2 regions of the Micromonospora sp. NPDC093277 genome follow, and region 2 is predicted to be linked to the other one. Evidence: riboswitches for the same ligand, from Rfam matches in the RefSeq annotation. Region 2 holds a riboswitch; the other holds the start of a gene.
The links. A riboswitch is a leader RNA that binds a small molecule or an ion and turns the genes downstream of it on or off. The one in region 2 is predicted to bind thiamine pyrophosphate.
Positions count from the first base shown of each region.

Region 1 (3,399 bases), on a different contig from region 2:
GTCAGCGGCCCGGCCCACGTTGTCCCGCTGGCCGGCGGCCACCCGGCCGATTGTCTCGGTCACCACCGCCAGATAAGCCTCGGCGCTCATGATTCCTCCGTCCGTCGGTTGCGGGCCAGCCAGTCCACCGCGAAGTCGACCGCCGCCCGCTGGCGCATCAACCGGCCCGTCCCGGCGCCGAACGGCCCGAGCCGGACCGCCCCGGTGGTCTCCAGGTCGGTGCCGAGCCGGGAGAAGTCGTCCTCGTCCAGGTCCACGTCGTCCCACCACACCCACTCCCGGCCACCGTCGGCGGTCAGCACCGCCGCACCGCACCGCTCCCGGGGCGGCGCCGGCTGCCGGTACTCGGCCAGGTGCAGCGAGGTGTTGTGGCCGTGGTCGACGCCGAGCAGCAGCACGTCGGCGTCCAGTTCGTACAATCGGGCCAGCGGGGAACTCTCGCCCAACATGTCGGCCAGCGCGTGGCCGGCGACGATCCGGTCGGCGGCCGGCCCGAGCGCGGCGAACGAGACGTACGGATGGTCGCTGCGCCGTGTGCCCGGCCAGGTGCGGACCAACTCCGCCAGGGTGCCCATGAACCGGCTCGGCGTCACCGCCGGGTCGAAGCCCGGCAGCTCGGCCCGGATCACCGGCCACCATTCGGGCGGCATCGGCGGGTTGGTCCAGCCCGCCGGGTCGCTGTTCTCCGGGGTGTGGGTGGGCACCACGACCGTGCCATCCGGCCCGAGCACGTCGCGCAGGGCGAGCAGGACCGCCTCCGGGCCGCCGCAGAGGAAGCCCAGCCCGCGCAGGGCCGCGTGCACCAGCACCGTCCCGCCGGGGCGTACGCCGAGGGTGTGGAGCTGGGCGGCGAGCGACGCGCGGGTGTGCGGCCGGGCCGGCGCGGCGACGGCGATCACGAGGCGACCCGGGCGAGGATCGCCGCGGCGAGCGGGGCGGGTGCCTCGTCGGGAATCCAGTGGGTGACGCCCGCCAGCTCCACGAAGCGGTAGTCGCCGGTGACGTGCGCCACGCACCCCTCGGCGGCGGTCCGGCCGATCGCGACGTCCCCGTCGCTCCAGACGAACGTGGTCGGCACGCCCACCGGCCCGACGGCCCGCATGTCGGCCCCCGACATGGCCCGGTACCAGTTCAGGGCGGCGGTCAGCGCGCCCGGCTCGCGCATCGGGTCGGCGTAGCGGGCGACCCGGGCGGCGTCGCCGACCCCGCCGAGCATCCGGCGCAACGCGGTGGCACGCATCGCGAGCAGCACCCGCTCGGCCGTGCCCGGCCTGCGGAACAGCGACATGTAGGCGGACCGGGCCCGCTGCCGGGGGACGGTGGCGAGCGCGTGGGCCATCGCCGCCGGGTGCGGCACCGACACCGCGGTCAGGGTGCGGACCCGGTCCGGGTGAGCCGCCGCCAGGCCCCACGCCACCGCCGCACCCCAGTCGTGCCCCACCACGTGCGCGGACGCCACCCCGAGCGCGTCGAGCACGCCGGCCGCGTCGGCCACCAGCTCCCGGATCCGGTACGCCTCGACCGCCGCCGGCCGCGCGCCCGGCGAGTAGCCGCGCTGGTCTGGCGCGTACGTGCGCAGCCCGGCGGCGTGCAGCGCGGGCACCACCTCGTCCCACTCACCGCCGTGCTGCGGGAAGCCGTGCAGCAGCAGGACGGGCGCGCCCTCCTCCGGGCCGCCCGTGCGTAAATCGAACGTCAGACCTCGCGCGTCGACCCGCATGACTCGGCAGCCTACCCAGCCCCATCGATCGACCGATGCCCTGCTGGCCGCTGACCGGGGGCGATGCTAGCGTCTGAACGAGACAACTTCACATCCGACAGGGGAGCGCACAGCGCTGAGAGTGCGGGCCGGTGCCCGCAGACCCTCGAACCTGATCTGGGTAATGCCAGCGCAGGGAGTTCGGTCGACCTCCAGCCGCGCCGCCGTCCGGTGACACCGGGCGCGGCGTGCGTCTTCTCCTGGTTCGTATCACTGGACTGGGAGCAACCATGACTCAACCAACCACCAACCGGTGGCGCACCCTCGACATCGTCATCGCCTCGGTGCTCGGAGTGGCGTTCGGCGTCATCTTCTGGGCCTGGGGCCTGGTCTGGAACGGGCCGGCGGACGCCATCCCACTGCCCGGCAGGGCGGCGCTGTACGGGGTGTGGCTGGTGCCGGCCGTGCTCGGCGCGCTGATCGTGCGCAAGCCGGGCGCCGCGTTCTTCACGCTGACCTTCGCCGCGCTGGTGTCGGTCGCGCTCGGCAGCAGTTGGGGATGGACCCTGGTGGTGCAGGGCCCGCTGGAGGCAGCGGCCGGGGAGCTGGCGTTCGCGCTGTTCGCGTACCGCACCTACCGGCTGCCGGTAGCCCTGCTGGCCGCCACGTTGGCCGGTCTCGCCGCTTCGATCTACGACGTCTTCGTCTGGTACCCGGGCACCGCGTGGGGCAGCTTCCGGCTCCCGTACATCCTCATCACGGCCGCCAGCTCGCTGGTCGTGGCCGGCGTCGGCGCCGTCGCCCTGACGCGGGCCCTCGCCGGCACCGGCGTCCTCGACCGCTTCCCCGCCGCCCGCGACCGCGCCGCCATCTGAGCATCCGCCGTCGATCGTGTTGATCAAGGAGTTCGCGTCGGCCGAACCGATGTTCCTGACGCAAACTCCTTGATCAACCAAGCTCGGGCCAGGAAGTGGGGGTGGGGACGTGAGTGCGGTGGAGGTGCGGGGCTTCGGGTGGCGGCATGCGGGGCGCCGGCAGTGGGCCGTCCGGGGGGTGGACCTGCGGGTCGAGCGGGGGGAGCGGGTGTTGTTGCTGGGTCCCTCGGGGGCCGGGAAGAGCACCCTGCTGGCGGCGCTCGCCGGGCTGCTGCCGGAGGACTCCGGCACCCAGGAGGGCACCATCGAGATCGACGGGCTCGAACCGCGCAAGGCCCGGGAACGGGTCGGCGTCGTATTCCAGGACCCGGAGACCCAGCTGGTGATGGCCCGCTGCGGCGACGACGTCGCGTTCGGGCTGGAGAACCGGGGCGTACCCGGCGAGGAGATCTGGCCCCGGGTGGACGAGGCGCTGAGCCGGGTCGGCTTCCCGTACCACCGGGACCGGCCCACCGCGGCGCTCTCCGGCGGCGAGCAGCAACGGCTCGCCCTGGCCGGGGCGCTCGCCCTGCGGCCCGGGCTGCTGCTGCTCGACGAGCCGACCGCCAACCTCGATCCGGCCGGTGCCACGCTGATCCGGCAGGCCGTCCGGGACGCCCTCGACGCCGACACCACGCTGGTCCTGGTCGAGCACCGGGTGACCGAGGCGCTGCCGCTGGTCGACCGGGTGGTCGTCCTCGAAGCCGGCGGCGGAGTGCGGGCCGACGGGCCGCCCGCGGCGATCTTCGCCGCGCACGGCGATGCGCTCGCCGCCGCCGGCGTCTG
Region 1 covers NZ_JBIWJO010000017.1:75,334-78,732, reverse strand. Annotated here, with positions in the region: gene ACIRG9_RS28605 (sugar isomerase domain-containing protein) at 1-90, opposite strand, end outside; gene ACIRG9_RS28600 (aminoglycoside N(3)-acetyltransferase) at 87-899, opposite strand; gene ACIRG9_RS28595 (alpha/beta fold hydrolase) at 896-1,720, opposite strand; TPP riboswitch at 1,810-1,916, shown strand; gene ACIRG9_RS28590 (ECF transporter S component) at 1,990-2,574, shown strand; gene ACIRG9_RS28585 (ABC transporter ATP-binding protein) at 2,684-3,399, shown strand, end outside.
Region 1: another riboswitch for thiamine pyrophosphate. It lies ahead of ACIRG9_RS28590 (ECF transporter S component); the one in region 2 lies ahead of thiE (thiamine phosphate synthase).

Region 2 (3,399 bases):
AGCCGGGAGCCGAACGCGGTGCCGCCGATCTCGAGGGACACGTCGTTCACCCGCCCTGCGCGGCGCTGAGCACCTCGACCCGGTCGCCGTCGCGCAACGTGGTCGCCGCCCAGCCGCCGCGCGGCACGACCTCGCCGTTGACCGCGACCGCGAGACCGCGCCGTTGGTCGGTGACCTCCCGGACCATGTCGGCCACAGTCGCTCCGCCGGGCACGGTCCGCCCGGCGCCGTTGACGATCAGTTCCACGTCGCCTCCTCGATGGTGGGTGCGGTCAACTCCCGGCCCGGGCCGCCCGGTCCCGAGTCGGTCCGATCTGGTCCCGGTCGGGGCGGGGCCGCTCCCGGTCGGGGCGGGCCTGATCCCGGTCGGGGGCGGACGACGGGTCGACGGCGGCGAACCGGGCCGGGCAGAACGGGGCGAGCAGCCGGTCCGGCTCACCGGTGACGATCAGCTCGGTGACCAGGTCGGCGGTGACCGGGGTGAGCACGATGCCGTGCCGGTGGTGGCCGGTGGCGGCGAGCACGCCCGGCCGGCCGGGCAGCGGCCCGATGATCGGCGCGTTGTCCGGCGTACCGGGGCGCAGCCCGGCGGACGCCTCCACCAGGTCGTACTCGGCCAGCTCGGGGACCAGCTCGACGGCGGCGCGCAGCAGTCGGAGCACCGCACCGGCGGTCACCTCGGTGTCGGCGCGCTCCTCGACGGTCGCCCCGACCACCACCTCGCCGCCGTCCCGGGGCACCAGGTAGACCGACTCGCCGTCGGCGTACCCCCGGATCACGTGCCGGAAGCCCGGTGTGCCGCAACCGGGCGCGCGGAGCCGCAGCGCCTGCCCCTTCACCGGCCGAACCGGCAGCCCGGTGAGCGCCGCCGCGCCGCAGCCCGCGGCGATCACGATGACCTGGGCGTCCACGTCGGAGAGCCGGGCGACCGGGGCGGGGCGCAGCACGACGCCGGCCCGCTCGGCCGCCGTCCGCAGCGCGGGCAGCAGCCGGCGCGGGTCGACCTGGTGGTCGCCGGGGGCGACCGCGCCGCCGCGCACCCGGGTCGCCAGCGCCGGCTCCCGGTCCCGCAGCGCCGACGGGCGCAGCGGCGTGATCGGCAACCCCAACCCCTGCTGGTACGCCCAGAGCCGGCGCGCCTCGGCCAGGTCGTCGGCGGTCAGCCCGACCACCAGCGTGCCCTCGGTGCGATACCCGACATCGGTGCCGGCGGCCTCGGTCAGCTCGGCGGCGAAGGCCGGCCAGCGGGCGGCGGACTCGGTGAGCAGCCCGGTCAGCTCGTGTTCCCCGAAGTACGCCTCGGCCACCGGCGCCAGCATCCCGGCCGCCACGTGGGACGCCCCGGAACCCGGCGCCGGATCGTGGACGATCACCCGCAGCCCGCGCTGCGCGCACCGCCACGCGATCGCCAGCCCGACCGGTCCCGCCCCCACCACGCCGACGTCAGCAAGGAAGGGCCCCCCGTTAACGCCTCCGGTAGAGGAAGGGCTCCCTGTTAACACGTCAGCGCCCCGAGCAGCTCGGCGGTGGCCCGGGCCGGGTCGGCGGTTTGGGAAAGCGCGCCGACCACCGCCACCCCGTACGCCCCGGCGGCCCGCAGCGCCGGCACGCGCGCGGCGGTCACCCCGCCGATCGCAATCACCGGCACGTCCACCGCCTCGACGACGGCGCGTACCCCGTCGGGGCCGATCGGGTCGGGCAGCCCGGCCTTGGTGGCGGTGGCGTGGCAGGGACCCACGCCCAGGTAACTGGCCCCGGCGGCGACCGCCTCGGCGGCGCCGAGCGGCTCCCGCGCGGTGACGCCGAGCACGGCGGCGCGGCCGAGCACCCGGCGGGCGGCCGGCACGGGCAGGTCCTCGGCGCCGACGTGGCCGCCGGCCGCGTCCACCGCGAGCGCCACGTGCAGCCGGTCGTTGACCAGGCAGGTCGCCCCGTACGGCCGGCACAGCGCGACCACCCGGTGGGCCAGGTCGTACGCCTCGCGGTCGGTCGCGTCGTCCGCGACCCGGACCTGGACGACCAGTTCGGCGCGGGCGACCGGCAGGGCGGCGCGCAGCACGGCGAGCGGGTCGCATCCCGGCCGGGTGTCGGTGATCAGATGCAGTCGTCCCAGGGACGGCACGGCAACACTCCTCCCTGCGCCGGCATTACCCGGATCAGGTTCGACGGTCGGGGGCTGCAGCCCCCCTCTCAGCCCGGTACACCGGGCTCCCGTGGGTCACTTGCGGCCAACCGTACGACGCGCGCCGCGGATCCGCCAAGGGCGGGGTGACACTTCTCCCACCCACCGTCACCTGTGGAGGGCGCTGGCAGCGGGCACCGCTCCGGTCACGCCATGCTGTCTGGATGCCCTCAGCCCCGCGTCCCCCGCCGGCTGTCCTCCCTGCCGTTCCCGGGCAGCGCCGCCGTCGGCGGACAGCTCACCTGGGCCATGTTGCGGGCCCCGCCCGGAGCCGTCGGAGCAGCGCCACGGAAAGCACGCTGCCCCGGCACCCGTCGAGACGGTGCCGGGGCAGCGAGAGCCCGGCGCACGGAGGGCCGGGGCGGCGAGGCTGGGTGCGGTCAGAGGATGGCGTCGATGGCGTCGAGGTCCTCGTCGGTGGGCTGCCAGGTGCCCGCCTCGGCGTTGGCGCGTACCTGCTCGGGCGTGGTGGCACCCGCGATCACCGAGGTCACCGCCAGCCGGGCGGCGAGCCCGCCGATGGCCACCTGGAGCATGGTGAGCCCCCGCTCGGCCGCGTACCCCTCGATCTTCTCGATGGTGTCCCAGTCCGCGGCGGCGAGCCGTTCGGCGTAGCGGCCACCGCCGGAGAGTCGGCTGCCGGCGGGCGGCGCCTCGTCCCGGTGGTACTTGCCGGTGAGCAGGCCGTTGGCCAGCGGGAAGAACGGCAGCATGCCCAGGCCGAACCGCTCGCAGGCGGGGATGACCTCGGCCTCCACGGACCGTTCCAGCAGGCTGTAGTGGTTCTGCGCGGAGATGAACCGGGTGCGGCCCTGGGAGGAGGCGGTCCAGTCGGCGTCGGCGATCTGCCAGCCGGCGAAGTTCGAGTTGCCGAGGTAACGGACCTTTCCGGCGGTGACCAGGTCGTCCAGTGCGGCGAGCGTCTCGTCGATCGGAGTGCCCGGGTCCGGTTCGTGCAGCTGGTACAGGTCGATGTGGTCGGTGCCGAGCCGGCGCAGCGACGCCTCGACCGCCCGGGCGATGTACCGTCGGGCGCCCCGGGCACCGTGGTCCGGCCCGTTCAGGCCGTGCATGTCCATGCCGAACTTGGTGGCGACCACCACGTCGTCCCGGCGACCCTTGAGCGCCTGCCCGAGCAGCTCCTCGGAGCTGCCCTGCGGTTCACCGTAGATGTCGGCGGTGTCGAAGAAGTTGATCCCGGCGTCGAGCGCGGTGTC
Region 2 covers NZ_JBIWJO010000007.1:158,643-162,041, forward strand. Annotated here, with positions in the region: gene ACIRG9_RS17280 (thiazole synthase) at 1-41, opposite strand, end outside; gene thiS (sulfur carrier protein ThiS) at 47-247, opposite strand; gene thiO (glycine oxidase ThiO) at 273-1,502, opposite strand; gene thiE (thiamine phosphate synthase) at 1,496-2,122, opposite strand; TPP riboswitch at 2,117-2,224, opposite strand; gene ACIRG9_RS17300 (aldo/keto reductase) at 2,563-3,399, opposite strand, start outside.